DNA from 3 places in the Streptomyces diastaticus subsp. diastaticus genome. Region 3 is predicted to be linked to each of the others. Evidence: riboswitches for the same ligand, from Rfam matches in the RefSeq annotation. Region 3 holds a riboswitch; each other region holds the start of a gene.
What was found. A riboswitch is a leader RNA that binds a small molecule or an ion and turns the genes downstream of it on or off. The one in region 3 is predicted to bind cobalamin.
Positions count from the first base shown of each region.

Region 1 (10,457 bases), on a different contig from region 3:
GGGAGCGGCGGCAGTCGGCCGTGGTCGTCCTCACCACGGTCACACAGGCTGTCCTGCACACGGCCTTCACCCTGTCCCAGACCTCCAGCGGACCCGCTCCGCGACCACGGGGGGAGACCGAGCTCGCCCGTCGGTGGGTCGACTACCTGGTGTGCGGTCCCGGCCATGACGTGAACGCCGTCGCTCGTGTCTATGACGTCGCGGCTGACGCCGGACTGGTCGACGGGGCCCCGCTGCCTCGCCTCGACGGCGGGGCGACAGCCATCGCCGCGTTGCAGCACGCCGGCCACGGCGCGGCGGGTGCCCACGACATGGGCGCCATGACGGGAACGGCTTCCTGGGGCATGCTCTCCGCCCACCTCGTGGCGGCACTTCTGTGCGGGCTCTGGCTCGCCCAGGGGGAACGAGCGGTCTTCCGTATCGTGCGGGCCGCCGCGGAGCGGATGGTCATTCCGTTCGCTCTGCTACTGGCTTGCCCCTCGACCGCCTGGTGGGTTCCGCCACGCAGTCCTTCCCAGTTCACCTGTCCTCGCCCGCGGATCAGGTTGCTGGTCCATGTTCTGGTCACTCGGGGCCCTCCTGCGGAGGTCGCTGTCCTCTGACAGCGGTACGGTCCCGGATCGCGCTGCCGTGCGGTCCGGCACACCCCTGTGCGCGCACAGGGTTCACCTCCGCAAGGCGAGGGTGTGTTGATCCCCCCTCGCCACGGTTTTCCGGAAGGACATCCGACGATGCCCCCTGCCCTGATTCGCAGAACGCCTGACGAGGTTGTCACCGCCTGGGCCCTTGCCGCGGCGCGCGGCGACGGCGAGGCCGTGGAGCGATTGATCCGCGCGCTCCAGAACGACGTACGCCGGTATGTAGCTCACCTGGCCGACGACTACCAGGCCGCTGACGATCTGACCCAGGAGACGTTTCTCCGCGCGGTCACCGCTCTGCACCGGTTCGAGGGACGAGGCTCGGCCCGTGCCTGGGTCCTTGCCATCGCACGCCGCACCGTGATCGACAGTCTCCGCCGCACAGCCGTCCGGCCGAGGCTGGCGGACACCGACAACTGGGAAACGGCGGCGGAACGCGCTCAGCCGATGGACCTGCCCGGCTTCGACGAAGGGGTCGCCCTGCGCGAGCTGGTCGCAGCCCTTCCCCGGGAGCGCCGCGAGGCGTTCGTCATGACGCAGGTGCTCGACCTGTCCTACGCAGAGGTCGCCGAGATGGCTGACTGCCCTGTCGGCACCGTGCGCTCCCGGGTCTCCCGCGCCCGCGCCAACCTGGCGAGGCTGCTGGAAGAAGAGGCACCGGTACCCATGGCGGTCTGAGCTGACAGATCGGCCAGGGGAGACCGTGCGGGTACCCCGGAGGGGGTACCCGCACGATTCTCTCAGGCCGTCCGACGCGCCCGGAGAATGAGACGCTCGGCCTTCTCGTCATAGGGTCGGCCGTCGAACCCGCCGAAGATCTCTATAGAGGTGAAGCCCGCCTCCGCCGCCATCTCGCGGAGTTCCACGGCACTGTAGACGAACCACACCAAGGCCGCCCGCGTGACCTGGTCGCCGCGGACGAGCACCCAGTCGCTTCGCAGCCGGGCCCAGTCGTCCAGCACCGTGTCCGTCTGCACCATGAGGTCCTCGCCGCTGCGGACGACCTTGGGCGGCGTGACCTTCCGGGCCAGCAGTTCCTTCCCGGCGAGGTCCAGTACGAGCGTGCCGCCGGGCACGAGGCTCTCCCGAAGGGTGCGCAGTACCTGCGCGTTGTCGGCCGGGTCCTCGAAGTACCCGAAGGAGGTGAAGAGGTTGAGAGCGACGTCGAAGCCCTTCTCCGGCGTGTATGTCCGCGCGTCCTCCCGGTGGTAGGTCACCTCGGCGCCGGTCTCCGCGGCTCGTGCGCGCGCCCGGTCGATCATGGCCGGGCTCAGGTCGACTCCGGTCACGTCGTAGCCCCGCCGGGCCAGCGGTTCGGCGAAGACGCCGGGGCCGCAGCACATGTCGAGCACTCGCACGCCTTCCGGGAACCGCAGCAACGGGGAGTTGTCGAGCAGTTCCTCGGCCTGTGCGTAGCGTTGCCCGGAGAAGAGGAAGTCGTGGAACTCCGTCCAGAAGTCATCGTCCTGGAACCCGCCGGTTCGTGTCATCGGTCGTCATTGCTCCTTTGCTCATGTCGTACGGAGGGCGCCGCCGCACGCGGGGACGGCGGAGGAGGAGAAGGGGAGGAAGGAGGAGACATTGCCCCGCGGCGAGGAGCCAGAACCATCCGGTGTCACCGAGGCCTTGCCCCAGGCCGTAGAGCTGTCCGCCGAGAACACCGCTCGCGCACGCACCGAGGCCGGCGGCCAGTCGTTGCTGGCCGAAGACCACGGCGTCGGAGCGAGGGCTGCGGCGCAGGGCCTCCAGGTCGTTCTTGAGGAACAGCACGATGTCGCCGAGCGTGATGAGAGCGCCGCCTGCCAGCAGCGCCCAGGTGGTGCCGATGGCGAGCGTCGCAAGCCCGGCGGCGAGCCCGGCGAAGCCGACCGCCAGAGCGAGGGGGTAGGGCATGCGTCGGATCAGGCCGGAGGCCGGCGGCTGCACCACGATGACGAGGACGAAGCAGAGCAGCAGGACCAGACTGTAGAACTGGCTGGAGGTGCGTTCCACCGCGTACACGGCCAGGTAGTGCTGGAAGTGGAAGTAGAGGTAGAAGGCAAGGGCGTTGGCGGCGAAGGGCAGGCCTGCGATCCCCGTGAGAAGTCCGCCTGTTCCGTGGACGGTGGGGCCGGTCTCCCCGGCCGCCTCGGTGGGCAGACGAGCATGGCCGACCGTGACCATGACGAACAGCCCGGTGACGGAGAGGAAGAGCCAGCCGGGGGAGGAGAGGACGAAAGGACCGGCGATCAGCGGGCCGACGGCCATGCCGGCGTTGAGCGCGGCGTTGCCCGCCGACAGGAAAGCCGGGCGGCGTTCCTCGTCCACCCCGTTCACGAGGTAGGCCTTGTTGGCCGGAAGGTAGAGCGCCGCACCGCAGCAGGTGAGAAGGAGGGCGCCCATCGCGAGGGGCGGCCACCGCAGGGCGAGGAGCAGACCGATGAAGCCGGCTGTGCGGATCACCAGTGCCCAGACCATCGTGCGGCGCAGCCCGACGCGTTCGGCCATCGCTCCGCCGACCACCCCTCCCGAGAACTGCACCAGGGAGGCGACCGCGAGGATCACCCCGACCGTCCCCAGTCCCATGTCCAGTCGCTCGTGCAGGAAGACGGACATGAACGGAAGCACCATGAAACTTCCGAGAGGGATGAGGAAGGAGCTGAAGAGGAGGAAGCGCAGTGGTCCGCTCAGCGTGGCGAGTGTCTGTCGCAGGCCTGGTGGCCGGTGCGTCTGTTCGTCAGGCACCTGACACCTCGGGAGCGCCCCGGACGGCGCCGGGCGCTGCCTCGGTGACGACCCGGACGCCGTTCGCCGCCGCGACCGCGTGGTGCGTGGCGAGTTCGGCTGTCTCTCCCTCGGCGTAGACGATGCCCGCGTACCCCCTGCTGTCGTCCAGGTGCTCGATGAGGGTGCCCATCCGCTTCGTCGGGTACCAGGCGGGACGGCCGGGCAGCGTCGGTAGCCTGTCCAGGCCCGCCACCCCGGTGAGGATTCCTGGAGCGGCCGGATAGCCGAGAACGAAGGCCACGGCTGGCCCGCCTGGGAGTTCGGCGTCGATGAGGCCGGGACGCCGGCCCAGAGCCGTCTCCAGCACCGCTTCGTAGACGTTGGTTCCGAGGGCCGTGCACATGCCCTCACCAACGAGCGCTCCGCCGATCCTCGGGTTGATCTCGATCACCTCCGGACCGTCCGAGGTCAACGCGAACTCGGTGTGCGAGAACCGGTCGGTGTACCCCACGGCCCGGAGGACCTGCACTATCCACCGTTCCAGTTCCTCCTGGCGCCGCGACGGGAAGCGCACCGGGAATGACGTGATCTCCTCCCGGAAGTACGGTTCCGCGGACATGACTCGACTGGAGACGCCGAGCAGCCGAGTGTGTCCTTCCCACGTCAGTGTCTCGGCGCTGTAGACCGGCCCGGTGAAGAACGGTTCGGCGAAGAGCTGCCCCATGAGGCTGCGCCCGGTGGCCTCGTGCAGTGCCGTCGTCAACTCGGCCTCGTCCCGTACGAGCCAGACGTTCTGGCTGCCGGTCCCGGCCGTGTCCTTGAGGACCGCCAGCAGGCCGACCTCCTTGAGGACGAGCTGGGCGGCGTCCGGTGCTCCCAGGAAGCCCTCCAGAGCCCGGCCTCGGGACAGCCCGGCTTTCTGGAGGCGGTTGCGGACGGAGGGCTTGTCCCGGGTGAGGCGAAGTACCGAGGGGTCGAGTCCGGGCAGGCGGAAACGTGCGGCGAGTTCCGAGCCGACCAGCATCCAGGTGGCCGTGGAGCTGACCAGACCTCTCAGATCCGGCACGGCCCTCATGACCTCGGCCACCCGGTCCACGTCGAAGGTGTCGGCCTCGACCACGTCGAGCGCCCCCGGAGGGAGTCGGTCGAGTTCGTAGGCGTAGTAGGAGGGGTCCCGCGTCACCAGGACGAGACGCTCGTCCAGCAGATCGGCCGCGCTGACCAGGCGTCCGAGGCCGAAGGTGAGCAGTTCCAGGCAGACGATGCTCATGCCGCCTCCGTCCGGTGCGCAGCACTGGCCTGCGAACGGTTCCAGGCCATGACCGACCAGGGCATGGTCATGGCCGCGGGCGTCGCGACCTCGGCCGGCTTGAGGGAGGCGATGTCGAGTGCCTCGGCGTGCCGGGCGTAGACGCGTTCCACGTACCGGTGGCCGGTGTCCGCGCCGATGACCACGTGGACGCGGTCGGGCCGATGGCGGCTCTCGTGTGTGGCCGCGAGGTAGCTCGCCCCGGTGGACAGCCCGGCGAAGACCGCGTGCTCCTTCAGCAGGGCGACGGCGCCGGACATGGCGTGGGTGAAGTTCATCCAGTGCACGGTGTCGTAGAGGTGATGCCGGACGTTGTCGAACGGGATGGCGGAGCCGATGCCCGCGATGATGGCTTCCGGGTCGTGGTGGTCCTGGCTGCCGAAGGTGACGCTGCCGAAGGGTTGGACGCCCACCACCCGGACTCGCGAGTCCTGGGTGCGGAGCCGCTCGGCCAGCCCGCCGGTCGACGCGCCCGAGCCGACGCCGCCGACGAGGGTGAGCGGGCGCCCCGGAAGTTCTTCCGCTATGCGGTCGGCGACCTCCTGGTATCCGAGGTAGTGGATGGCGTCGTGGTACTGGCGCATCCAATGGCGGTCGGGGTGGCGGTCCAGGATCTCCTTCACCCGTCGTACGCGCAGTTCCTGGTCGAGCTTGAGATCGCTGGAAGGGCGTACCTGCTCCACCTCCGCGCCGAGTACCTCCAGTTGAGCCAAAGTCGTCGCGTCGACCGTGGTGGAGGCCACGATGCGACACCGCATCCCGTAGCGGTGGCAGGCGAGGGCCAGCGCGTAGGCGTAGATGCCGCTGGAGCTGTCCATCAGGGTCTGTCCGGGCCGGACCACACCCTCGTCCAGCAGGTGACGCACGGCTCCCAGGGCGGAGTAGATCTTCATCGACTCGAATCGGAGCAGTACGAGTCCGTGGTCGAGGCGCACCAGGTCCGGCGCCTTCAGGGCGTCGGCGACATGGGGGTGGATCACCTGAATCCTCCTTGGGCGAAAGAGCACTGATGGCCCAGCGACGCGAAGAACGCCGTCAGGTCCGAGCGGGTGCGGCCGGAGAAGGGGCGGCAGAAGAGGTATCCGACCAGGCAGCCGGTGTGGGCGACGAAGACGCCGTCGGCTCCGAAACGTCCCTGGTGAGCGAGGACCGTTTCGAAGGTCTCTTTGGGCAGTACCTCTTGGGAGAGCGCCGCGCTCTGCGTCGAGGCGCGGGCGACGGCCACGGGGTCGCGAGCGGAGAAGCCGTCGAGCAGACCGGTGAGAGCCTGTCCGTACGCGTCCGGCCTTCGGCGGTAGAACTGCTGCAATGAGCCCTTTCCAACCTGACGATGTGGGCCGGTGGTTGGCGGGTTATGCGAAGCGGTGAAGCTCCTGGTAGACGGGTTCACGACCAAGATCACCCGTGCCGACCAGGAGCTTCGCGTGCTTGTCTACCCATCGGCGATCGACCTGTCCAGTGACCATCTGCGCCACCTCGCCGGACGCCTGGCTGCGCGCCGTCGTGAGATCGGCACCCGGTGGCGGCGCATCACGCCGGGCCGCCAGGCCCTTCTGGTTCTGGCGCATCTGCGCTGCGGTGACACCTACGCCCAGCTTGCCGCCGGGTTCGGCATCGGGGTCGCAACGGTTTACCGCTATGTCCGCGAGGCGATAGAAGTCCTGGCCACGCTCGCTCCCAGCCTGGCCCAGGTCATGCGGACCGCGAGCCGCCTGGCCTTTGTGATCCTCGACGGCACCCTGCTGCCGATCGACCGAATCGCCGCCGACACCCGGTACTACTCCGGCAAACACAAACGTCACGGCATGAACGTCCAGGTTCTCACCGACCCGTTCGGCCGCCTGCTGTGGGCTTCGCCCGCGCTGCCCGGCTCCACCCACGACCTGACTGCGGCCCGCACTCACGGGATCATCGAAGCTCTCGCCGCTGCCGAACTCAAGTGCTGGGCGGACAAGGCATACCAAGGTGCCGGCTGCCCGGTCCGGGTGCCCTTCCGTGGCCGTCGCCTCAAGCGGTGGCAGCGCCGGCACAACAGCACGCACGCCAAGATCCGCTGCCTCGGCGAGCAGGCCATGGCCACCCTGAAGGGCTGGCGACTGCTACGGAAGCTCCGCTGCAGCACGAACCGGATCACCGACGTGGTGAAGGCCGTTCTCGTCCTGCACCACGCGACAGCGTGAGGTGGGAAAACCCTCAATGTCCTCGTGACCGCTTCGGTGTCCACCACGCCCGGCTCAGTGATGTACGCGGTGTGGAAACGCAGTGCGGTGCCCAGGCGCCGCACTATCCGGTGCCGGTTGCTCAGGTGGAGGGCGAACTCGTCGAGGAAGACGCTGTCGGCACGCTCGATCGACGAGAGGACGCGTAGCACCGTGTCCAGGTCGTAGGGGATGCCGAGGTAGGTGTGGAGGCAGCGCAGCGTGGCCACGATGTCAGCGGTCGAACTTGCCATCCCCACACCGACACGGAGCTCGGACTGATGGCTCCAGGTCCCCGACGGCGGCGCCAGGCCGTGGTGGTCCAGGAACAGGCGAGCGGCCTCGGCCGCCTTCGGGCGGAGCCCGGCCCTCTTCTGCGGGGCGGCGCCCGGGGTGAAGCCCACTCGGGCGGTCAGACCGTGTACCGGAAAAGAGACCAGGGCGATGTCGGAGTCGTCGCCGGAAGGCAGGGGGCCTTGGTACAGCTCGCCCAGGGTCCCATGGCACGCTCCCCAGACCGTCGGCGAGCGCGGAGCGTGGTTCTCAAGGACCTCCGGTAAGGAGTTCAGCACCGTCGGCCCCCCTCTGGCCGACGGGCCACGGCGGGGTCTTCGGTCGGGGAGAAGTGGCGGAAAAGGGACACGGGCTCGCTCTCCTTCCGACGCCGTGCACCAGACACGGGCGAGGAGGAGGACAGGTCGCGGCGCGCTCGCCGCGAAGGCGCCGTGACCGTCGACCCGGTCCTCGAGGTCGCAGTGGTCGGACCCGCCAGACAACTTCGGGCGGGTGCGGCCGGCAGGTGACCGGGCTTGCGGGAAGTGCCACGGCGCCTCGGTCTGGCTGGAGGCCAGGTGCGTGGCGTCGGAGTTCGGGGGTTCTCGCACACCGTTGCGGGACAGCCCCGGATTTCCACCGGGTTCCCTCTTACGCCGTACCAGTGCGGTCACTTGGTACGGAGCGATTGCAGCGTCAGCGTAGACGCGGTGCCTCCGATGCGACAGGGGGCGGTTCAGCGGTGTCCTGATGTGAGTGGTGGGGGAGGGAGGAGCGGTACGGAAGTACACACGTGAGACAGCAGTGTTGATCTGTGGCCGGAAAACGACTGCGTCCGACTGGCCTGTCCCGTCACACTGGGCCCCACGACCTCACCGAGCGCTCGGTGACCGACCCTGGAGGCTTCGCCTTGTCGCCAGAAACGGCTTCCCAGGACGAGACGGAGAGAGGCTCCGGTAAGAACCGGGGCCGTGTGGGAGGGCGCGTCACCCTTCGCGGTGATCTTCGCCTCGCCGTGCCGGACGCCGCCGCCGCGGTCGGGGTCACCGCCGCCGTCTTCGTCTTCCTGTACGTCCGGATGGAGTCCGGTACCTCCGCGACAGTCGCGGTCATGCCCTTCATGGACGACGCCCGCACGTACTGGATCTACCTGCTCAGTCAGGCGTTCGGCTGGTCCGCCCTGTTGTGGGCGTGGGGGACGGTGATGATCGGTCTGCTGGTCTCCGGTACCAGGCCTGAAGCGCTGCGCGTCTCGCCGCAGACCCTGGAGCGCTGGCACCGCACGACCAGCCTCACCACGATGGCGCTGATGCTGGCGCACGCCCTCATGTTCGCCGCGGAACTGGTCCGGTACGAGGCGCAGCTCGGCTGGGCCGAACGACTGTGGGCAGCCTTCGCTGACTCCTTCGTCCCCGGCTGGTACGACTCGGGAACAGGCCAGATCGCCATCCCCATCGGGCAGGCCGCTCTCTACCTGGCCGTGCCGCTGGGGCTGCTCTTCTACGTGCGCCACCGCATCGGAGCGAGGACCTGGCGGGTTTTGCACCGCTTCGTGATCGTCGTCTACGTGCTCAGCGTCTGGCACACGCTGCTGTACGGCACCAACGTCTGGTACGGCGAGTGGCCACGCACCGTGCTCTGGCTGCTCCAGATTCCTGTCGCCGTCCTGCTGCTGGCGAGGCTGGTCGGGCCGGCGCGACGGAGTGAACGGCTGGGCAAACCGGAGTCGGTCCGCCGGCTTTCGGGGTGGACCTTGCGAGCCGCGGGCCGCGTCGTCGTGGCAGGTGTAGCGGTGGCTCTGCTCGTCGTGGCGCTCTCGGGACGGGACGGGGGGCGCGAGCGGCCAGTGGAGCCGCCCTCCACCAGTCCGCATCCGCACCACAGCTGACGGTCCCGGAGGTGGACGACGACCGCCGTCGTGCCGGCGGTCGTACGGTTCAGTCCCTGCTCCGGTTCCCAGGTGTGCGGCTCGCGACAACCTTGAGGACAAAGCGGCATATGACGGGTTCGCATCGATGCGGAACGAGCCCTTCCCCGTCACCATGGCGGACTGTGAGCCACACCGAGAGCCTCGTGCGTGCCGTGCGGGCCCTCCTTTTCGCGCTGGTGTGCGTGAGCCTCGCGGGGAGCGGCCACGCGCTCTCCTCCGCGCATGCGGTCTCCCCGGAGGTGCTGGTCGCGGCGTTCTGGTCGATCGTCGTGGCCGCGTGGTTCGCCGCCGGACGGGCCCGCGGACCCCTCGCCATCTGCGCGGGGACGCTCGGCACCCAACTTCTGCTGCACGCGGCTTTCAGCTGGGCCCACACCGTTCCTGAACCGGGCTCGTCCTCTCACGCGTACCCAGGTGCGCACATGGGAGGGGCCGGGATGCCGGACGCGGCGAACCCCTTCGCCTGAAACACGCTGGCGACCGGTGACACTTCTTCCATGACGGCCGCCCACCTTCTCGCGGCCCTGGGCTGCGCCTGGTGGCTGTCCCACGGAGAGCGGGCGCTGACGCAGCTGGCCCACGTGGCGAGCGCGGAGTTCGTCCGGACCTTCCGCATGCCGCTTCCGGGGCCCTTGGTGGTTGTCCGGCCGCGTAGCTTCCCGGCTCCCCGGTCCGCTCCCGCAGCCGGTCACCTCGTACTCGGGCACGTGGTCACGCGGCGCGGTCCACCGGTCGGCTCCCGCCGCCCCGCAGACGCTTTCGACCGCGTTCCGGAGGCCGACCTCGCACCGACCCCGCCGCGTCTCGTCCATCCCTGACCCAGGGGGGCCGGGCGAACCGGCTCCACCCCGGCACCCGCCACCGCGCGGGCAGCCAGTGTGCTCCCACACCGGCGTGCCGCCCCCCCCCAGGGATACGACATCACTGACACCACCGGCGTCCCGGACGCCCGCCCCGCCCCACCGAAAGCCGTGGCCGAGCACGTAGCGCAGAAACCCCCGGGGACGAGTGCCTGGTCCGCGATGCGGCCCCTGGTACTGCGCCTGCACTTCTTCGCCGGCCTGCTGGTAGCTCCGTTCCTCCTGGTCACAGCCTTGAGCGGAATGCTCTACGCGCTGTCGATCCCAGGTGAGAAGCTCGTCTACCGGCACGAGTTGAGCGTCTCCGCACCCGAGAACGGCACGCGTCTGCCGTTGGAACAGCAGGTGGAGGCAGCGCGGGCAGCGCACCCTGAGCTCGAGGTCACGTCGGTCTGGGCTCCCGCCGAGGCCGAGGACACCACCCGGGTGCTCTTCGCGGACCCGTCGCTGGGGGCTTCCAAGTCCCAGGCGGTCTTCGTCGACCCCTACACCGCGGAGGTCCGCGGGGAACTGGTCCAGTACGGCAGCTCCGGCGCGCTCCCG
Region 1 covers NZ_BLLN01000003.1:2,133,994-2,144,450, forward strand. The annotation lists gene Sdia_RS17385 (hypothetical protein) at 1-602, shown strand, start outside; gene Sdia_RS17390 (sigma-70 family RNA polymerase sigma factor) at 732-1,316, shown strand; gene Sdia_RS17395 (class I SAM-dependent methyltransferase) at 1,379-2,128, opposite strand; gene Sdia_RS17400 (MFS transporter) at 2,097-3,362, opposite strand; gene Sdia_RS17405 (ATP-grasp domain-containing protein) at 3,355-4,614, opposite strand; gene Sdia_RS17410 (cysteine synthase family protein) at 4,611-5,633, opposite strand; gene Sdia_RS17415 (hypothetical protein) at 5,630-5,962, opposite strand; gene Sdia_RS17420 (transposase family protein) at 6,078-6,833, shown strand; partial or broken gene Sdia_RS30620 (GHMP family kinase ATP-binding protein) at 7,007-7,423, opposite strand; cobalamin riboswitch at 7,647-7,798, opposite strand; gene Sdia_RS17430 (ferric reductase-like transmembrane domain-containing protein) at 8,098-9,012, shown strand; gene Sdia_RS17435 (hypothetical protein) at 9,177-9,521, shown strand; gene Sdia_RS17440 (PepSY-associated TM helix domain-containing protein) at 9,975-10,457, shown strand, end outside.
Region 1: it holds a riboswitch for cobalamin, as region 3 does, so the genes downstream of both, Sdia_RS30620 (GHMP family kinase ATP-binding protein) here and metE (5-methyltetrahydropteroyltriglutamate--homocysteine S-methyltransferase) in region 3, are expected to answer to the same signal.

Region 2 (10,457 bases), on a different contig from region 3:
CTGGGAGTACCACGACCCCAAGGTGGTCGACCCGGTGGTCGGCCGGATGGACACCCTGCCGACCTTCCGCAGGACGCTGCACGCGGCGGGTCTGGAGGAGCACGTGGTGGCGCTGGTCGGCCGGTCCCCGCAGGTGGCGGCGGTGTGGCAGGGCCCGCTCGGCCTGGTCTTCGTCGACGGCGGCCACACCGACGAGCACGCGAGCGGCGACTACGAGGGCTGGGCGCCGAAGGTGGCGGACGGGGGCCTGCTGGTGATCCACGACGTCTTCCCCGACCCGGCCGACGGCGGCCAGGCCCCGTACCGGATCTTTCTGCGGGCGCTGGAGTCGGGCCTGTTCACGGAGGTCTCGGTGACAGGTTCGCTGCGAGTGCTCCGCAAGTCCGCGCCGGACGCCGGGCGCCGATAGCATCGCGGGCGTGTCGTACGACGGGGAAGCAGACGAGGGGCACCGCCCGGCGGGCCGCCGGTGGGGGCTGGTGGCCGCGGCGGCCGTGGTGCCCGCCGCGCTGGCCGGCTGGCTGCTGTGGCAGGCGCTGGGCGCCGGCGGGGACGACGGTGAGGACGGGCGGGGCACGGCCGCGCCCTCGGTGAGCGCGCCCGCCTCGCCCTCCGGGGAGCCGTCGCCGGAACCGGACGAGGAGGCGTCGGCGGAACCGTCCGGGAAGCCCTCCTCCGGCACCGAGTCCTCCCGGAAGCCGGCCTCGGGCCCGCTGGCGGGCAGGACCGTGGTGGTCGACCCGGGCCACAACCCGGGGAACCGGAACCACCCGGCCGAGATCAACCGGCAGGTCGACGTGGGGACGCACCGCAAGGAGTGCGACACCACCGGGACCTCCACCAACGACGGGTACGCGGAGGCGGAGTTCACCCTCGACGTGGCGCACCGGCTGCGCGATGTGCTCGAAGAGCGGGGCGCCACCGTCAAGTTGACCCAGGACGGCGACCGGCCGTTCGGCCCGTGCGTCGACGAGCGGGCCCGGATCGGCAACGAGGCGAAGGCCGACGCCGTCGTCTCCGTGCACGCCGACGGCTCCACCGCCGCGGGCCACCGGGGCTTCCACGTGATCCTTCCGGCCGCCGTGCACGGTGGTGGCGCCGACACCCGGCCGATCGTCACCGCCTCCCGGCGCCTCGGTGAGCGCATCGCGGGCAAGCTGGTGGAGCACACCGGTTCCGCGCCCTCCAACTACATCGGCGGCGGCACCGGACTCGACGTCCGCGACGACCTCGGCGGACTCAACCTCTCCAGGGTCCCCAAGGTCTTCGTGGAGTGCGGCAACATGCGCGACCCCCAGGACGCCGCTCTGCTGAAGGACGAGGACTGGCGTCAGAAGGCGGCCCGCGGGATGGCCGACGGCATCACCCTCCACCTGCGCGGGTAGGTGTCGACCGGCGCCCGGGGAGCGGCTCGGGGGGAGGCTGTGCAGGTCTTGACAGACCTCCTTTCCCGGCAGACACCCCACGGGGACGGGCGGTAGTGTCCTCCGTACGATGGGGGGTCACCCCCCACGCTTCGCACCGGCCCTGAGCCAGGGCGACAGCGGACGCCCACTTGACCACGAGACGACTGACGAAGGACCTGAAGTGAATATCCGCTCTCTCACACGAGGTGACGGCGTGGTGATCGTGGCAGCGGTGCTGCTGTTCGTCGCCTCGTTCCTCTCCACCTGGAGCTGTGACGGCTCAGCCTGCGCGGGCGTGGAGCTCCCGATGGCGTGGGACAACGGAGCCCTCGTGATGGGTGTCTACCTCGCCGGCGTCATCGGGGCCGCGCTGATCGTGGTCGCCCGGATGCTCCCGAACCCCCTCAAGGTCGCCGGCCTCGACCTCGCCCAGGCCGGCATCGTCATCTCCGTCTTCGCCGCGTGGAGCGCGCTCGGCGCCATCTTCGACCCGGGTGGCTCGCTGGACACCGGCAGCGCCGGCCCGGACGCGGGTGCCGGTCTCATCCTCGGCCTGATCGCCGCGCTGATCCTGGCGGGCGCCGCCGTCGCCACTCCGCTGGTCCCCGCGCTCAAGGGCGCCCTCATCGGCGCTCCCAAGCCGCAGACCCCGCAGCCGTACGGCGGTCAGCCGCAGGGCGGTTACGGCTACCCGGGCGCCCCGCAGCAGCCCTACGGCGCCCAGCCCGGCCAGCCCCAGTCGTACGGCGGCCAGCCCTTCGACGCCCAGCAGGCCCAGGGCCAGCAGGCGCCCCAGCCGCAGCAGCAGGCACAGCCTCAGGCGCCGTCGCAGGGCGGGGAGTTCGCGCCGTTCTGGTTCGCGGTGCCGGTGGCCCGCCCGCTCTACGGCGAGGACGGCGCGCCGACGCCGATCGCCGAACTGGCCCCGGGCAACTGGTACCTGGCGGTCGAGCAGCGCGGTGCGGCGCTGATCGCGCAGACCCAGGAGGGCCGCCGCGGCGTCCTCCAGGACACCACGGGCATCCAGCGCGGCTGACCGCGCGGCCCCACGAGGCGGCCCCGCCCTCCGGAGAGATCCGGAGGGCGGGGCCGCTTCGCGTGCAGGGGGTGCGGTGCGGGTCAGCAGCACTCGGGGGCGGGGCCGGCCGGGAGCCGGGCGCCGGAGAACACGGCGCAGGTCGGCTCGTCACCGCCGAGCGCGGCGACCGCGAGGAGCAGCGACCCGGCGGTCCAGGTGGTGAGTTCGCGCGGCCAGACGGTGTCGTCCTCGAAGACGTACCCGGTCCAGTACAGGCCGCTCGCGGCGTCGCGCAGGTGCTGGACGGACTGGAGGATCTCCAGGGCCCGGTCGGACTCGCCGATCACCCAGAGGGTGAGGGCCAGTTCGCAGCTCTCGCCGCCGGTGACCCACGGGTTGGGCACGACGCAGCGCACGCCGAGCTTCGGGACGACGAAGCGGTCCCAGCCCTCGTCGATGCGGGCCTTGGCCTCCTCGCCGGTGACGGCGCCGCCGAGGACGGGGTAGTACCAGTCCATCGAGTAGCGGTCCTTGTCGAGGAACCGCTCGGGGTGGCGGCGGATCGCGTGGGCGAGCAGGCCGGTGGCGCGTTCCCAGTCGGGCCGGGGCTCCTCGCGCTGCTCGGCGATGGCCAGGGCGCAGCGCAGCGCCTGGTGGATGGAGGAGGAGCCGGTGAGCAGCGCGTCGGTGACGGCGGTGCCGTCGGCCTCGCGCTTCCAGCCGATCTGCCCGCCGGGCTGCTGGAGGGCGAGGACGTGCTCGACGGCGGCGGCGACCACCGGCCACATCCGGTCGAGGAAGGCGTCGTCGCCGGTGGCCAGGTAGTGGTGCCAGACGCCGACCGCGACATAGGCGGTGAAGTTGGACTCACGGCCCCGGTCGGTGGGTTCCTCGGCCACGCCGTCGGCGTACGCGGCGTACCAGGACCCGTCGGGAAGCTGATGGCGGGCCAGCCAGTCGTAGGCGCGCGCGGCGGCCTCGTGCTCGCCGGCGGCGTCGAGCGCCATGGCGGTCTCGGTGTGGTCCCACGGGTCGAGGTGGTGCCCGCGGAACCACGGTATGGCTCCGTCGGCGCGCTGCACGGAGAGCAGGCCGGCGACGGTGGCGCGGGCCTGCTGCTCGGTGAGGACCCCGGGCAGGACCAGGTGCTCCGTCCGGGGCGACGTCACTTGGCGGCCGCCGTCGGGGTGTGCGGCTTGGTGGCGTAGGCGACGAAGCTCTTGCCGACGACCGGGTTGAGCAGTTGCTCGGCGACCCGCGTCAGGGCGGGCTTCTTCATGATGTCCCAGACCAGCAGCTTGTGGTACGCCCGCACCGGCAGCGCCTTGTCGTTGTCGACGCCGAAGGCGCACTTGAGCCACCAGTAGGGGCTGTGCAGGGCGTGCGCGTGGTGGGTGCCGTAGGGCTTGAGGCCCGCGCCGCGCATCTTGGCGATCAGTTCGTCGGCCTTGTAGATGCGGATGTGGCCGCCCTCGACCTCGTGGTACTCGTCCGAGAGAGCCCAGCAGATCTTCTCGGGTCCGTAGCGGGGCACGGTGACGGCGATGCGGCCGCCGGGCTTGAGCACGCGGACCATCTCGGCGAGGACGCCCTTGTCGTCGGGGATGTGCTCCATCACCTCGGAGATGATGACGACGTCGAAGGACTCGTCGGGGAAGGGCAGGTTGAGGGCGTCGCCCTCCATCGCGGTGGCGGTGGCTCCGGCGGGGGCCTCACCGGCCTCCTTCATCGCCGCGAACCAGGTGGCGACCTCGCGGATCTCCTCGGCGTTCTGGTCCAGCGCGACCACCTGCGCGCCGCGCCGGTAGCACTCGAAGGCGTGGCGGCCCGCGCCGCAGCCCAGATCGAGCACGCGGTCGCCTGCGGCGAGCGGGAAGCGGGTGAAGTCGACGGTCAGCACGTGGACCTGCTTTCGCGGTCGGGTCGGGCGGTGGTGGCCGGGGCGGCGGGGCGGCCCGGGCTCCCGGCGATGGCCTGGCGGTAGTGGGCGACCGTGCCGAGGGCGGCCTGGCGCCAGGTGAACTTGGCGAGGACGCGGGCGCGGCCCGCGGTGCCGAGGCGGCGGCGCAGCCCGGGGTCGGCGAGGAGCCTGCCGAGGGCGGTGGCGAGGGCTCCGGCGTCGCCGGGCGGCACGGCGAGGCAGGTGTCGCCGTCGGCCCCGGCGACCTCGGGGATGGCGCCGCCGGTGGTGGCGACCAGCGGGGTGCCGGTGGCCATGGCCTCGGCGGCGGGCAGCGAGAACCCCTCGTAGAGGGAGGGGACGCAGGCGATCTCGGCGGAGCGGATCAGGTCGACCAGTTCGGTGTCGCTGATGCCCTTGACGAACTCGATGGCGCCGGTCAGGCCGAACCGCTCGATGGCCTGGGCGACGGGCCCGTCCTCGGCGGGGCGTCCGACGACGACCAGGTGGGCGTCGGGGTTCTCGGTGCGGAGTTTGGCGAGCGCCTCCACCAGGTGGACGAGGCCCTTGAGCGGCACGTCGGCGCTGGAGGTGGTGACGATCCTGCCGGGCACCTCGGCGACGGACGGGTCGGGCGAGAAGAGGTCGGTGTCGGCACCGATGTGGACGACGTGGACCCGCTCGGGGCGGACGCCGAAATGGCCGACGATCTCCTGACGGGAGGTACCGGAGACGGTGAGCACCGAGGGCAGCTTCCGGGCGACACGTTTCTGCATCCGCGTGAAGCCGTACCAGCGGCGGACCGAGAGGCGGCGCGTGAAGGAGCCGGCGGCGGCCAGCTCCAGCTGCCGGTCGACGGTGATGGGGTGGTGCACGGTGGTGACGAGCGGGGCGCCGAGCGCGCGGGCACCGCCGAGCAGGCCGTAGCCGAGCGTCTGGTTGTCGTGGATCACGTCGAACCGCCCGGCGAGGGCCGCGAGGTGACGGCGGGCGCGCAGGCTGAAGGTGAGCGGCTCGGGGAAGCCGCCGGTCCACATGGTGGCGACCTCCAGCGCGTCCACCCAGTCGCGGTACTCGCCACGGCCCGGGGTGCGGAACGGGTCGGGCTGGCGGTAGAGGTCGAGGCTGGCCAGCTCGGTCAGCTCGACACCCTCGTCGAGGACGGGGTAGGGCTGGGCACCGATGACCTCGACGTGGTGGCCGAGGCGGGCCAGTTCGCGGGAGAGGTGGCGGACGTAGACACCCTGACCGCCGCAGAAGGGGTCGCCCTTGTAGGTGAGGAGGGCGATGCGCAGGGGCCGGCCCTCGTCCGCGGATCGATCGCCCGAGGCCGGTTCCGGGGCGGGTTCCTGTCGCGCGGGGTCCGCCTCCATGGCCTCAGCGGTCACTACCCGGCCCCCTTCTGCCAGCCCGACGTCCCGGGAGGTTACGCCGGGACTCCGATCCGCAACAAGTTCGGCGCGGTCGGTCTTGATCGTTCACGAAGCATCGAATCTACCGGCAGGTAGCCCGTTCAGGACCCCCGGAACAGGTGATTCGCACCACGGCCGGGACCGGGGCGCCGTACGGGCTCCCGGCCCCCGCGACCGCCCGGACGGCGGCCCCGGCCCACGGTCCGCCCGCACCGGTACAGTGACCGGGTCGTCGTCAGGACCGTGTGAGGGGAAGCCGGTGGGAATCCGGCGCTGACCCGCAGCCGTGAGCCGCCCGCCAGTCGGGCCGGCACAGCCGGAATGCCTCCTCGGACTCATGACCGGCTCACGCCGCCGGAGACCTCCGGCGGCCGGCACCGTCGAGGCATACGGAGCCGGAGCCCGGCGCTTGCGTGCGCCCGTGCCCGGCTTCCTTCAGGAGAGGGCTCCCACCCATGACCGTCCGTCGCAGCGCCCTGGCGCTCACCGCGCTGACCGCACTGACGGCGGCGTCGGCCGCCTTCGCTCCGGCCGCCGTCGCCGAGGACTCCCCCGCCCCGTCCGTCAAGAAGCTGCCCTCGGGCCTGTACGGCGACAGCGACCCGGCCTACGACGGCGTCTACCGCCAGTCCCTCGCGCTGCTCGCGCAGCACACCGCCGGGGTCGAGCCGGCCGCGAAGGCCGTCGACTGGCTGACCGGCCAGCAGTGTGAGGACGGTTCCTTCGCCCCGTTCCGCGCCGACCCGTCGTCCGACTGCGACGCGAAGACGCAGGTCGACACCAACCAGACGGCCACCGCCGTGCAGGCGCTCGCCGCGCTCGGCGGCCACGACGAGGCGGTCGGCAAGGCCGTCGACTGGCTGAAGGCGGCGCAGAACGACGACGGCGGCTGGGGGTACGTGCCCGGCGGCGACACCGACACCAACTCGACCTCGCTGGTGGTCGGCGCCCTCGCCGCCACCGGCACGAAGGCCGACACGGTCACCTCGAAGAAGGACAAGACCCCCGAGGACGCCCTGCTCGGCCTCAGCCTGAAGTGCGCCGACGGCGGGGCCTTCGCCTTCCAGCCGGAGAAGAACGGCGACCTCACCGCCAACGAGGACGCCACCGCCGCCGGAGTCCTCGGCGGCCTCGGCTCCTCCCTCGTCGTCACGGAGGGCGAGTCCGCCGCGCAGACCGCTTGCGAGAAGCCGGCCGACGCCCGCGCGGCCGCCGCCAACGGCGCCGCCCACCTCGCCGACGTCCTCAAGAAGGACGGCCACCTGACCTCCGCCATGCCGGGCGCCGAGGACCAGCCCGACACCGGCAACACCGCCGACGCGGTGACCGCGCTCCACGCGGCCGGGCTGACCGACGCCGCGAAGAAGCCGCTGGCCTGGCTGGAGAAGAACGGCCCGGCCTGGGCGAAGCAGTCCGGCCCGTCCGCCTGGGCCCAGCTCGTCCTGACCGCCCACGCCACCGGCACCGACCCTCGCTCCTTCGGCGGAACCGACCTGGTCGCCGGGTTGAACGCCACCGGCCCCGCGCCGAAGTCCGCGGAGGACACGCCCAGTGCCGAGGACTCCGCGAAGCAGGCGGCGGACGAGGACGGCCCGCAGATCAGCGTCTGGTGGATCGTCGGGGTCGGCCTGCTCGTCGGCGCGGGCGTCGGCCTGATGATCAGCCTGCGCAACAAGTCCGGCCGCAAGTGACCCCCGGCCTCGCCGCGTCCCGCCCCGCCCGCCGCACCCTGCGGGCGGGGTTCGCGCTGCTCCTCGGCCTGCTGGCGGCCGTGCTCCTGGCGGCACCCGCGCAGGCCGCCGGGTACCGGTACTGGTCGTTCTGGGAGCGCGAGGGCTCCACGTGGAGCTACGCCACCCAGGGACCGGCCCAGCTCCGCCCGGACGACGGCTCGGTGCAAGGGTTCCGGTTCGCGGTGAGCGCGGAGGCGGACGACTCCGCCGCGCCCCGCTCGAAGGCGGCCTTCGCCAAGATCTGCGAGGACACCGACGAGCGCGCGGGGCGCAAGCGGATCGCGCTCGTCCTCGACTTCGGCACCGCTGCCGACGCCCCCGGGGGCGAGCGCCCGCCGAAGCCCCGTACCGCCTGTGCCAGCGTGGAGGAGGACGCCAGTACCGCCGACGCGCTGGCGGCCGTCGCCCCGCCGCTGCGGTACGACTCCTCGGCGATGCTCTGCGCCATCGACGGCTACCCGGCGGCCGGGTGCGGCGAGCAGGTCCCGGGGGCGGGCAAGCCGTCCGCCGAGGCGTCCTCCGACGCCTCCCCCGGAACCGAGGAGGCGGACTCCGGTTCCGCTCCGGGTGGGGGCGGTCCTTCGGCCGGGCTCCTCGTCGGGGGCGGTGCGGTGGCCGTGCTGGGCGTGGCGGCCTTCTGGCAGTCCCGCCGCCGGCGCGGCTGAGCGGCTGGTCACGATGGCGCACGGCCCTCTTCAGCAGGCCCGCCGGCTACGCCCGGCACTGCTCGCCCCGCTCGCGACGCGCTCCAACGCGCTGCACGCCGGGGCGTGGTGGCTGTGGGCGCTGGGGCTGGCCGCGGCGGCCTCGCGGACCCGCAACCCGCTGCTGCTGGCCCTGCTGATCGGCGTCGCCGGGTACGTGGTCGCGGCGCGCCGCACCAGCTCGCCGTGGGCGCGCAGCTACGGCGCCTTCGTCAAGCTCGGCCTGGTGATCATCGCCATCAGGCTGCTCTTCGCCATGGTCCTGGGCTCACCGGTGCCGGGCACCCACGTGCTGTTCACCCTGCCCGAGGTACCGCTGCCGGAGTGGGCGCGCGGGGTGCGGCTCGGCGGCAGGGTGACCGCCGAGGGGCTGCTGTTCGCGCTGTACGACGCGTTGCGGCTGGCGACCCTGCTCATCTGCGTCGGTGCGGCCAACGCGCTGGCCAGCCCGGCGCGGTTGCTGAAGTCCCTGCCGGGCGCGCTGTACGAGGCGGGCGTCGCCGTGGTGGTCGCCATGACCTTCGCCCCGAACCTGGTCGCCGACGTCCGCCGGCTGCGCGCGGCCCGGCGGCTGCGCGGCCGGCCGGACCGGGGACTGCGCGGCCTGTTCCAGGTCGGGCTGCCCGTCCTGGAGGGGGCGCTGGAGCGGTCGGTCGCGCTGGCCGCCGCGATGGACGCGCGCGGGTACGGCCGGACCGCCGCCGTCCCGTCCGCCGTCCGGCGCACCACCGCCGTACTGACCGTGGGCGGCCTGATCGGCGTCTGCCTCGGCACGTACGGACTCCTCGCCGACCAGGGCGGCGGGTTCGGCGTCCCGGTGCTGGCGCTCGGGCTGGCGGCGGCACTGGCCGGGCTGTGGCTCGGCGGGCGGCGGAGCGTGCGCAGCCGGTACCGGCCGGACCGGTGGGGGGTGCGTGCCTGGGTGGTCGCCGGTTCGGGAGTGGCGGTCGCCGCGCTCCTCGTCCGGCTCGGCTCGCTGGCGCCGGAGCAGCTCGACCCGCCGACGGTGCCGCTGGCCGCCCCGGAGCTGCCCCTGTGGCCTGCGGCGGTGGTGCTGCTGGGACTGGTCCCGGCGTTCGTGGCACCCCGGCCTTCGGAGGGGACGTGAGCGGCGGGGTGGTCGGCGGCGGTGCGGTGGTGCGGTGGCAGGGCTCTCCTGGAGGTGCGGTGTGATCAGGTTCGAGGACGTCTCGGTGCGGTACGACGGTGCGCCCGGGCCGACGGTGCGCGGGGTGGACCTCACGGTCGAGGAGGGCGAGCTGATGCTGCTCGTCGGCCCGTCGGGGGTCGGCAAGTCGACTCTGCTGGGAGCGGTCAACGGCCTCGTGCCGCACTTCACCGGTGGCACCCTGCACGGCCGGGTCACCGTCGCGGGCCGCGACACCCGCTCTCACAAACCGCGTGAACTCGCCGACGTGGTCGGCTCGGTCGGCCAGGACCCGCTGGCGCACTTCGTCACCGACACCGTCGAGGACGAACTCGCCTACGCCATGGAGTCCCTGGGTCTCGCCCCCGGCGTGATGCGCCGCCGCGTCGAGGAGACCCTCGATCTGCTGGGCCTCGCCGATCTGCGCGACCGCCCGCTCGCCACCCTGTCCGGCGGCCAGCAGCAGCGCGTCGCGATCGGTTCGGTGCTCACCCCGCATCCCGCGGTCCTCGTCCTGGACGAGCCGACCTCGGCGCTCGACCCGGCCGCCGCCGAGGAGGTGCTGGCGGTGCTCCAGCGCCTCGTCCACGATCTGGGGACCACCGTCCTGCTGGCCGAGCACCGGCTGGAGCGCGTGGTGCAGTACGCCGACCGGGTCGCCCTGCTGGCCGCCCCCGGCGCGGCACTGGTCACCGGGCCCCCGGCCGAGGTCCTGGCCGTCTCGCCGGTCCGCCCGCCGGTGGTGGCGCTGGGCGGTCTGGCGGGCTGGGTCCCGCTGCCGCTGACCGTCCGCGACGCGCGCCGCCGGGCGGCCGGGCTGCGTGAGCGGCTGGCCGGGGTGCCGGTGCCGCCGCCGGGCGGGGTACCGCTGCCGGCCGCCCCGCCGAAGCTCTCCGGTGATCTGCCCGCTCCGCGGCGCGAGGGGCGCCGCGCCCTGCTGCGCGGGCTCCTCGGCCCGGGGCGCAGGCCCCGGCACGGGTCCGACACCAGCACCAGCACCAGCACCCGTGAGCCGTACGCCCTCGTCTCCCGCCTCGCGGTGCGGCGAGGCCGGGTCGAGGCGTTGCGGGAGGTGTCGTTGTCGGTCGCCGCCGGGGAGACGGTCGCTCTGATGGGCCGCAACGGCGCGGGCAAGTC
Region 2 covers NZ_BLLN01000003.1:352,030-362,486, reverse strand. The annotation lists gene Sdia_RS10045 (class I SAM-dependent methyltransferase) at 1-409, shown strand, start outside; gene Sdia_RS10040 (N-acetylmuramoyl-L-alanine amidase) at 480-1,385, shown strand; gene Sdia_RS10035 (hypothetical protein) at 1,588-2,442, shown strand; gene Sdia_RS10030 (prenyltransferase/squalene oxidase repeat-containing protein) at 2,526-3,593, opposite strand; gene Sdia_RS10025 (class I SAM-dependent methyltransferase) at 3,590-4,324, opposite strand; gene Sdia_RS10020 (glycosyltransferase family 4 protein) at 4,318-5,712, opposite strand; cobalamin riboswitch at 5,946-6,083, shown strand; gene Sdia_RS10015 (SCO2321 family membrane protein) at 6,192-7,427, shown strand; gene Sdia_RS10010 (SCO2322 family protein) at 7,424-8,134, shown strand; gene Sdia_RS10005 (CbiQ family ECF transporter T component) at 8,148-9,281, shown strand; gene Sdia_RS10000 (ABC transporter ATP-binding protein) at 9,343-10,457, shown strand, end outside.
Region 2: it holds a riboswitch for cobalamin, as region 3 does, so the genes downstream of both, Sdia_RS10015 (SCO2321 family membrane protein) here and metE (5-methyltetrahydropteroyltriglutamate--homocysteine S-methyltransferase) in region 3, are expected to answer to the same signal.

Region 3 (10,457 bases):
TCGAGCGGACCATGTCCTGGCTGACCGGCTACCGCAGACTGAACCACCGCTACGAACGCCATCCCCGCAACTACCTGGCCTTCCTCGGCCTCGCCGCCGCCCTCTGCTGCTACAAACGCCTCGCTCGACTCACCACATAGGACACGGTCTTACGAGCTGGTGCGTGATAGCGGGTGAGGCGTCGTTGCTGGCTGATGGCATGATCCGGTTATGGCGATCATGGTCAATCGGGCGGTGCTGGCGCATCGGCTGTTCACAGGGATCTCTCGGCATCATCTCGCGCGTCTGGTCGAGGAGTTGGCGGCGTCATGGCAAGCCGGTCTTGAGGGACGCCGTCACGCTGCACGAGGTGGGGCCAGAAAGCGGGCTGCGGGCGCCGGAGCCCGTCACCAGCTGGTGTTCGTCGACCGGCTGGTGGCCACCCTGATCCATCTGCGCCATGATCTGCCGCATTCGGTGCTGGGACTGCTGTTCGGCGTCGACCGCTCCACCGTCACCCGCGCCATCGGTGAGATTCGCGCCCTGCTGGCCTCACGCGGATGCGCGGTGACCGACCGCCCCGGGCTTCGTCTGCACACGCTGGCGGACGTGTTCGCCTACGCCCAGGCCGAGGGCATCAACCTGCGCCTGGACGCCACCGAGGTTCAAGTCCGCAGGCCACCGGCCGGCCGCGGCGGCAGGCGGGCGTTCGTCTCGGGCAAGAAGAAACAGAACACGATGAAGGCCACCGTCATCGCAGACGATCAGGGCCGCACGTTATGGACCGACGCCCTCCGACCTGGGCGCATGCATGATGCGACCGCCGCCCGCAACGAAGGTATCGCCGCGTGCTTCCAGCACTTTCCCACGGTGGAAGTGCTGCTGGACGACGGCTATCTCGGCCTCAGACGTGACCACCCCGGCCAAGCCATCACACCGCCCAGAAAGCCGAACAAGATCGCCTTCCCACACGTGCACGCGGCAAGAGAACAAGCCCGTCACGAGCACTCATCGAAGCGCATCACCGTTGAGCACGCCCTCGCCGACCACAAACGCTGGAAGCAACTGACCCGCTGGATGCACCGCCGCGACCGTCTGCCCGACACATACCGCGCCATCGCCGGCCTCGTCTCCGACCGCAACATCACCTCCTGATAGCAGGCCACGGCCAGGACAGACACGCCTCACCCGCTATCACGCACCAGCTCGTTACTGATCGTTTCAGAATGAGTTTGGCTGCGGGTCTTGTGCTCGGCGATCTTGGTCGGCAGTGTGTCCGGAGTGCGTGCTGATCTTGTTCCTGACGACCTGTGGGAGCGGGTTGCTCCGCTGCTGCCACCTGCTCCTGAACGGCGCCACCGTTACCCCGGACGGTTGCGGGTTCCCGACCGGGCGGCACTCGCCGGCGTCATGTATGTGCTGCGGACCGGTGTCGCCTGGCGCGACGTTCCCGCGGAGGCCGTGGGCTGCTCGGGGGTGACGGCCTGGCGCCGGCTGCGGGACTGGACCGAGGCCGGTGTCTGGCCCCGCCTGCACGCCATCTTGCTGAGTGAGCTGCGCCGCGCCGGCCTGCTGGACCTGGACGACTGCGCCGTGGACGGGTCCCATGTCCGGGCTCTCAAAGGGGGGATCACACCGGGCCCTCGCCGGTCGACCGCGCCCGTCCCGGCTCAAAACATCATGTGATCGTCGACCGCCACGGAACTCCGCTGGCCGTCACACTCACCGGCGGCAACCGGCACGACGTCACCCAGCTTCTGCCTCTGCTGGACGCGGTCCCACCGATCCGGGGTCTACGAGGACGCCCCCGCCGAAAACCCCGGCGTCTGTATGCCGACCGGGGCTACGACTTCGACAAGTACCGCCGCCTGCTGTGGAAGCGCGGCGTTGAACCGGTGATCGCCCGACGCGGTGTCGCCCACGGCTCAGGACTGGGCAAGGTGCGCTGGGTGGTCGAGCGCACCTTCGCCTGGCTGCACCAGTTCAAACGGCTCCGCATCCGCTACGAGCGACGCGCCCATCTTCACCAGGGCCTGCTCGAACTGGCCTGCAGCCTCATATGCCTCCGCCGCCTGCGAACCTCATTCTGAAACGATCAGTTAGACCGAAACCCCTTCTGACCTGGCGAACGTGAGGCAGGAAGGGGGTCGCGGAGTATCCCTGGGACTCTTCTGGGACTTCTGGCCAGGCTCGGAGTCTTCGAGCGGCACGATCGTGCGCCTGCCGAAAGATCCGCTGCTCTCGTCAGTCGACGGCCTGGATGTCCTCGACCGGGAAGGGCACGAAGGTGCTGCTGTTCTGGTCGATGAGCAGCTGCCGGCCGAGGGGTGGTGCGGCCCGCTGGGAGCAGTCAAGGCGTTCACAGACGCGACAGCCCATGCCGATGGGGGTGGCCGCGGAGGCGCTGGTGAGGTCGAGGCCGTCGGAGTAGACGAGGCGGTGGGCGTGGCGGATCTCGCAGCCGAGACCGACGGCGTAGGTCCTGCCGGGCTCGCCCCAGCCTCCGCGGTGGCGGGTGACGGCTCGCGCGGTCCACAAGTACCGCTGCCCGTCGGGCATTTCGGCAATCTGGATGTGGATGCGTCCCGGGGCGGCGAACGCCTCGTAGACGTTCCAGAGAGGGCAGGTGCCGCCGGCTCGGGAGAAGTGGAAGCCGGTCGCCGACTGGCGTTTTGAAAGGTTGCCCGCTCGGTCGACGCGGACGAAGGAGAACGGCACCCCGCGGAGCCTGGGGCGCTGGAGGGTGCTGAGCCGATGGCAGATGGTCTCGTAGCCGAGACCGAAGTGGTCGGTGAGACGTTCGATGTCGTAGCGGGCTTCCTCGGCCGCCGTGTGAAAGGCGGCGTAGGGCAGGATGAGCGCGGCTGCGAAGTAGTTGGCGATGCCGATGCGGGCGAGCGCGTGGGTGGGCGATCCGGGCGGGAAGTCCTCGGTGGCCAGCCGGTCGAGGCCCTCGCCGTGTTCGAGCATCGCCAGTTGGGTCGCCATGCGGAAGGCCCGCTGACCGGGCCGTAGCCGCGAGGACAGGTGAAGGGTGCGGCTTGCGTCGTCGTAGCGGTGCAGCCGTGCGCCGGGCGCGGCGGCCAGGTGAACGCCGTGCTCCTTGGCGAGTCTCGTGGTGAGGGCCCCGATCACCTCCCCCGGCCTTACTCCGATCTCCGCGGCGAGGCGTTCGGCCGCCAGGTCGGTGTCGTGGAGGTAGTTCTGGCGGCGGTAGAAGAAGTCACGGACCTGCTCGTGCGGCGTGGAGGTGGTTCCCCGGTCCCGGTCCCGGCCGTCCGCCGCCCCGGCCAGGCGTTCGGACAGCTCCTGGTTGCGGCGGCCGAGGTCGAGCAGGACCTTGGCGACGCCGGGCAGCCGGGCGGCCAGGTCACCGAGATCGGCCGCGGACACCTTGGACTCGGCGATCTCGCCGGCGAGGGCTTCACGGAGGTCGGCCAGCAGGCGCGTGGTGTCCCGCTCGGAGAAGAAGCCCGGGTCCACGCCGAACGCCTCGGTCAACCGCAGCAGGACGGGCACGGTGAGGGGGCGGGAGTCGTGCTCCATCTGGTTGAGGTAGCTCGGGGAGATGGCGAGCACGCGGGCGAGGTCCGCCTGGCTCATCCGGCGCTCCTCGCGCAGTCGTCGCAGCCGCGCACCCGCGTACGTCTTGCTCACCGAACCGCTCCCTCGGCAGCTGGGCCTCCGTCGCGGTTCAGCGTAAGGGAGACATCCCCCCTCCGAGCCTTCGCAACATTGGCAAAAAGCGGCGAGAAGATTCGCAAGGATTGGCAGACGTCCCCGCTTGATGGCACTCAGTGCCAGTGCCAGAGTCGTAGTGCGGCCCGCCGGACCCGGCAGGTACAGCCCGGAACCGGGGCACGATTTCTGCCCTGACGTCGGAGATCCCGGCAGCGGCGGGTATCTGCGCCGGCAACACTGCTCAGCTCCACCTCCCAGGTGACGGCGGGCCGCATCCCCGTACGACGACACGTAGTGCCACCTCCGTTCATCCGGACGGTGGAATTGGCAGCCAGTACAGACCGAGGAGACGGAGACAGTCATGGCGGACGCGAGGACGAGCACGCAGGCGGCCGAGGAACTGGCCCGGCGCTGGGCCACCGACCCGCGCTGGCGGGGCATCGAGCGCACCTACAGCGCCGAGGACGTGGTCCGGCTGTCCGGCAGCGTCCGCGAGGAGGCCACCCTGGCCCGGCGCGGCGCCGAACGGCTGTGGCGGCAGCTGCACGAGCTCGACTACGTCCACGCGCTCGGCGCCCTGACCGGCGGCCAGGCGGTGCAGCAGGTGAAGGCCGGGCTCCAGGCGATCTACCTGTCCGGCTGGCAGGTCGCCGCCGACGCCAACCAGGCCGGCCACACCTACCCCGACCAGAGCCTCTACCCCGCCAACTCGGTGCCGCAGGTGGTGCGTCGGATCAACAACGCGCTGCTGCGCGCCGACCAGATCGCCACCGCCGAGAACGCCGGCGACACCACCGACTGGCTCGCGCCCATCGTGGCCGACGCCGAGGCCGGGTTCGGCGGCCCGCTGAACGCCTTCGAGCTGACCAAGGCGATGATCGCGGCGGGTGCGGCCGGCATCCACTACGAGGACCAGCTCGCCTCGGAGAAGAAGTGCGGGCACCTCGGTGGCAAGGTCCTCGTCCCCACCTCGCAGCACATCCGCACCCTGAACGCGGCCCGCCTGGCCGCCGACATCGCCGACGTGCCGACCGTCGTCATCGCCCGCACCGACGCCCTCGCCGCCAACCTGCTCACCAGCGACGTCGACGAGCGCGACGCCGAGTTCGTCACCGGCGAGCGCACGGCGGAGGGCTTCTACCGAGTACGGAACGGGATGGCCCCGGTCATCGCCCGCGGTCTGGCCTACGCCCCGTACGCCGACCTGATCTGGGTGGAGACCGGCACCCCGGACCTGGCGCAGGCCCGCGAGTTCGCCGAGGCGATCCACGCGCGGTACCCGGACCAGATGCTGGCCTACAACTGCTCCCCGTCCTTCAACTGGAAGGCCGCGCTGGACGACGACCAGATCGCCAAGTTCCAGCGCGAGCTGGGCGCCATGGGCTACAAGTTCCAGTTCATCACCCTGGCCGGGTTCCACTCCCTCAACCACGGCATGTTCGACCTGGCCCGTGGCTACGCCGAGCACGGCATGACCGCCTACGTGGATCTCCAGGAGAAGGAGTTCGCCGCGCAGGCGCAGGGCTTCACCGCCGTCAAGCACCAGCGCGAGGTCGGCACCGGCTACTTCGATCTCGTCTCCACGGCCGTCAACCCGGCCTCCTCCACGACCGCGCTGGCCGGGTCCACGGAGGAAGAGCAGTTCCACTAGGCCGCCGAGCCGGACGCCCCGCGTGCGGCCGGCCCCGCCGGCGGAGGGGGACGAACCGTCTCCGTCCCCCTCCGCTCCCACCTCCCAGGAGAGCCCGATGACCACCACCGCACCCACCCACCAGCAGCTCCGTGTCCTCGCCGCGCCCGGTCACCGGCACGACGAGATCCTCACCCCGGCCGCTCTCGCCTTCGTCGGCAAGCTCGTCGAGGCGTTCGCGTCGCGTCGACGGGACTTGATGAAGGAACGCCGCCGGCAGGTACTGCGACTGGCGTCCGGCTCGCCTCTCGACTTCCCCATGGTCACCGCCCGCGTCCGGGCCGACGCCGACTGGCGCGTGGCGCCGCCCGCGCCCGGTCTGACCGACCGCCGGGTGGAGATCACCGGGCCGCCGGAGCGCCGCATGGCCGTCAACGCCCTCAACAGCGGTGCCAAGGTGTGGATGGCGGACTTCGAGGACGCCACCGCCCCGCTGTGGGACAACGTCGTCGGCGGGCAGCTCACCCTCCTGGACGCCATCGAGCGCCGGATCGACTTCACCACGCCCGAGGGCAAGGAGTACCGGCTGGGGGACCGGCTCGCCACCATCATGGTCCGGCCGCGCGGCTGGCACCTCGACGAGGAGCACCTGGAGTACGACGGCCGCCCGGTGCCCGCCGCGCTCGTCGACTTCGGCCTGTACTTCTTCCACTGCGCCCAGCGGCAGATCGACGCCGGGTACGGCCCCTACTTCTACCTCCCCAAGCTGGAGAACAGGTACGAGGCCCGGCTGTGGAACGACGTCTTCCTGCTCGCCCAGGAGCTGCTGGGCATCCCGCGCGGCACGATCCGCGCCACCGTCCTCATCGAGACGATCACCGCCGCGTTCGAGATGGAGGAGATCCTCCACGAACTGCGCGAACACAGCGCGGGACTGAACGCCGGCCGATGGGACTACCTCTTCAGCATCATCAAGACCTTCGGCCACCGCACCGACTTCCTCCTCCCGGACCGGGCGAAGGTCACGATGACCGCCCCCTTCATGCGGGCGTACACCGAACTCCTCGTGCGCACCTGCCACCGGCGCGGCGCGCACGCCATCGGCGGCATGGCCGCCCAGGTGCCGGGCAAGGACCCGGCCGCGAACGAGGCCGCTTTCACCAAGGTCCGCCTCGACAAGGAGCGGGAGGCCGAAGACGGCTTCGACGGCTCCTGGGTCGCCCATCCGGCACTCGTCCGCGTCTGCCGCGACGTGTTCGACGGCGTTCTCGGTGAGCGGCCCCACCAGCTCGACCGCACCCGCGACGACGTCGAGGTCGCCCCGGCCGACCTGCTGTCCGTGCGCCGGATCAGCGGGCCGCCCACCGCTGACGGGGTGCGCACCAATATCTCCGTCACACTGCGGTACTACGCCGCCTGGTTGCGCGGCCAGGGCGCGGTCGCCCTCGACGGGCTGATGGAGGACGCGGCCACCGCCGAGATCGCCCGCGTGCAGATCTGGCAGTGGCTGCGGCATCGGGTGATCGACCGCGAGACGGTGCTCGAACTGCTCGCCGACGAGATCACGGCGCTCGGCGCCGAATACCCGTGGGCCTCGGCCGAAAACATCCGCCCCCTCTTCGAGCAGACCGCGCTGGCGGGTGAGTTGCCGCTGTTCTTCACCCCCGACGCCTACACCCGCCACCTCGTGCGCCGATCGCAGGTGCAGGTGTGAGCGCCGGCGTCACCCGCGTCGGCGTGGTCGGCGGCGGGCAGATGGGCGCGGGGATCGCCGAGGTCTGTGCGCGGGCCGGACTGGACACCGTGGTCTGCGAGGTGGACGCGGTCGCCGCACGCGCCGCGCGGGACCGGATCGCCGGCTCCCTGGACCGAGCCGTACGACGCGGCAAGCTGAGCCGCGAGGCCGCCGCCGACGCCCGTACCCGGCTCGTCTTCACCGGCAGCCTGGACGATCTCGCCGACCGGCAGCTCATCATCGAGGCCGTCATCGAGAATCCGAACGCCAAGACCGAGGTCTTCGCCGCCCTGGACAAGATCGTCGAAGACCCCGCAGCCGTCCTCGCCACCAACACCTCCTCCCTGCCCGTGATGCGGCTCGGCATGGCCACCTCCCGGGCGGACCGGGTCGTCGGCCTGCACTTCTTCAACCCCGTTCCCGTCCTGCCGCTGGTCGAGGTGGTCACCTCGCTGCACACGTCGGCCGGGACGACCGTCCTGGTGGAGGACTTCGCGTCCCGGACGCTCGGCAAGACGGTTGTCCGCTCCAAGGACCGGGCCGGCTTCGTCGTCAACGCGTTGCTCATCCCCTACCTGCTCTCGGCCGTGCGGATGGCGGAGTCCGGGTTCGCCACCGCCGCCGACATCGACGCGGGCATGGAACTGGGCTGCGCCCACCCGATGGGACCGCTGAAACTGGCCGACCTCATCGGCCTGGACACCGTGGTGTCCATCGCGGAGTCCCTCTACGACGAGTTCCGCGAGTCTCTTTACGCTCCTCCTCCGCTGCTCCAGCGGATGGTGGAGGCGGGACTGCTGGGCCGGAAGTCCGGCCGGGGGTTCCACAGCTACGCCCAGGGCTGAGGGCCTGGTACGACGCGGGCCGAGGGGCCCGCGGCGCCACAGGGGTGAGGGTCCCTGCGGCACGGCGGGAAGGGGCGGTGAGCGCGAGTGCGGCGTTCGCCGCCCCTCACCGCTGCCACCCGCCGGGACGCCCGACCCGCCTTCCGCATGATGGACGGCACTCTTCCTTTCGCGGCGCCACCCCGTAGGGTGACCGCAGCAGCTGGTTCGCCCCGTCCGCCAGTCGGGGTGTCGCAAGAGGGAACCCGGTGGGAATCCGGGACTGCCCCGCAGCGGTGAGCGGGAACGACCGCCGTCATACGCACTGGGTCCGACGTACCGGGCCTGGGAAGCGACGGCCAGTAGGTGTCCTTTACGACGAAGGACGTGCCCGCGAGTCCGAAGACCTGCCAACTGCCCGCGCGCGGACCGATCCGTGCGCGGACATCCCGGTGACCTCGAGGGCGGGTCGGCGAACACACCAGACGGAACGACCGCGCCAGTGCCGCGCGAGGTCGGGTCCGTCCGGTCCGTCACACCCTTCGCGCTCTCGTCCCGTCTCCGGGATCTCAGGGATTCATCTCGCGAAGGAGATCTCCGTGACAGCCAAGTCCGCAGCCGCGGCAGCACGGGCCACCGTGTACGGCTACCCCCGCCAGGGCCCGAACCGGGAACTGAAGAAGGCGATCGAAGGCTACTGGAAGGGCCGCGTCACCGCCGACGCCCTCCAAGCCACCGCCGCCGAACTCCGCCGGAACAACCGGCAACGGCTCGCCGACGCTGGCGTCCACGAGGTGCCCACCGGTGACTTCTCGTACTACGACCACGTCCTGGACACCACCGTCATGGTCGGCGCGATCCCCGAGCGGCACCGCTCCGCGGTCGAGGCCGACGCGACGGACGGCTACTTCGCGATGGCGCGCGGTACCCAGGATGTCGGTCCGCTGGAGATGACCAAGTGGTTCGACACCAACTACCACTACCTGGTCCCCGAGCTGGGTCCCGACACCGTCTTCACGGCCGACTCCGGCAAGCAGGTCGGCGAGCTGAAGGAAGCCCTCGCCCAGGGACTCACCGCCCGGCCCGTGCTGGTCGGCCCCGTGACGTATCTTCTGCTGGCCAAGCCCGCCCCGGGCGTACCCGCCGACTTCGAGCCGCTGACCCTCCTGGACCGGCTACTGCCCGTGTACGCGGAAGTGCTCGCCGACCTGCGCGCGGCCGGCGCAGAGTGGGTGCAGCTCGATGAACCCGGCCTCGTGCAGGACCGTACCCCGGCCGAGCTGAACGCCGCCGAGCGCGCCTACCGCAATCTCGGTGCTCTCACCGACCGGCCCAAGCTGCTCGTGGCCTCCTACTTCGACCGGCTCGGGGACGCACTGCCGATCCTGGCGCAGGCCCCGGTCGAGGGACTCGCGCTCGACTTCACCGATGCCGCGGCCGCCAACCTGGACGCCCTCGCGGCCGTCGGCGGGCTGCCCGGCAAGCGCCTGGTCGCCGGTGTCGTCAACGGCCGGAACATCTGGATCAACGACCTGCAGAAGTCGCTGTCCACCCTCGGAACCCTCCTCGGCCTCGCCGACCGCGTCGACGTCGCCGCTTCCTGCTCCCTCCTCCACGTCCCCCTGGACGCGTCCGCGGAAAAGGACGTCGATCCGCAAATCCTGCGCTGGCTGGCCTTCGCCCAGCAGAAGACCGCCGAGGTCGTCACGCTCGCCAAGGGCCTCGCCCAGGGCACCGACGCCATCACCGGGGAACTCGCCGCCAACCGCGCCGGCCTCGCCTCACGTACGAGCTCGCCGATCACCCGCGACCCCGCCGTCCGGTCCCGTGCCGAGGCCGTGATGGACGCAGACGCCCGCCGTTCCCAGCCGTACGCCGAGCGCACCGCCGCCCAGCGCGCCCACCTCAGGCTGCCCCTGCTGCCCACGACCACCATCGGCTCCTTCCCGCAGACCGGCGAACTGCGCACCGCCCGCGCCGACCTGCGTGCCGGGCGCATCGACACCGCCGGATACGAGGAGCGCATCAAGGCAGAGATCCAGGAAGTGATCTCCTTCCAGGAGAAGACCGGCCTGGACGTCCTGGTGCACGGCGAGCCCGAACGCAACGACATGGTCCAGTACTTCGCCGAACAGCTCACCGGCTACCTCGCCACCCAGCACGGCTGGGTCCAGTCCTACGGCACCCGCTACGTCCGCCCGCCGATCCTGGCCGGCGACATCTCCCGCCCCGAGCCGATGACCGTGCGCTGGACCTCGTACGTCCAGTCGCTCAGCGACCGGCCCGTCAAGGGCATGCTGACCGGACCGGTCACCATGCTGGCCTGGTCCTTCGTCCGCGACGACCAGCCCCTCGGCGACACCGCCCGCCAGGTCGCCCTCGCCCTGCGCGACGAGGTCAACGACCTGGAGGCGGCCGGCACCTCGGTCATCCAGGTGGACGAGCCCGCGCTGCGCGAGACCCTGCCGCTGCGGGCCGCCGACCGGGACGCCTACCTGGCGTGGGCCACCGAGGCGTTCCGGCTCAGCACGAGCGGGGTGCGGCCGGACACCCAGATCCACACCCACATGTGCTACGCCGAGTTCGGCGACATCGTGCAGGCCATCGA
Region 3 covers NZ_BLLN01000005.1:27,272-37,728, forward strand. The annotation lists one part of gene Sdia_RS17990 (IS5 family transposase) at 1-140, shown strand, start outside; gene Sdia_RS17995 (transposase family protein) at 220-1,134, shown strand; one part of gene Sdia_RS18000 (IS5 family transposase) at 1,261-1,600, shown strand; one part of gene Sdia_RS18000 (IS5 family transposase) at 1,600-2,069, shown strand; gene Sdia_RS18005 (short-chain fatty acyl-CoA regulator family protein) at 2,224-3,636, opposite strand; gene aceA (isocitrate lyase) at 4,022-5,311, shown strand; gene aceB (malate synthase A) at 5,409-7,004, shown strand; gene Sdia_RS18020 (3-hydroxybutyryl-CoA dehydrogenase) at 7,001-7,870, shown strand; cobalamin riboswitch at 8,070-8,266, shown strand; gene metE (5-methyltetrahydropteroyltriglutamate--homocysteine S-methyltransferase) at 8,449-10,457, shown strand, end outside.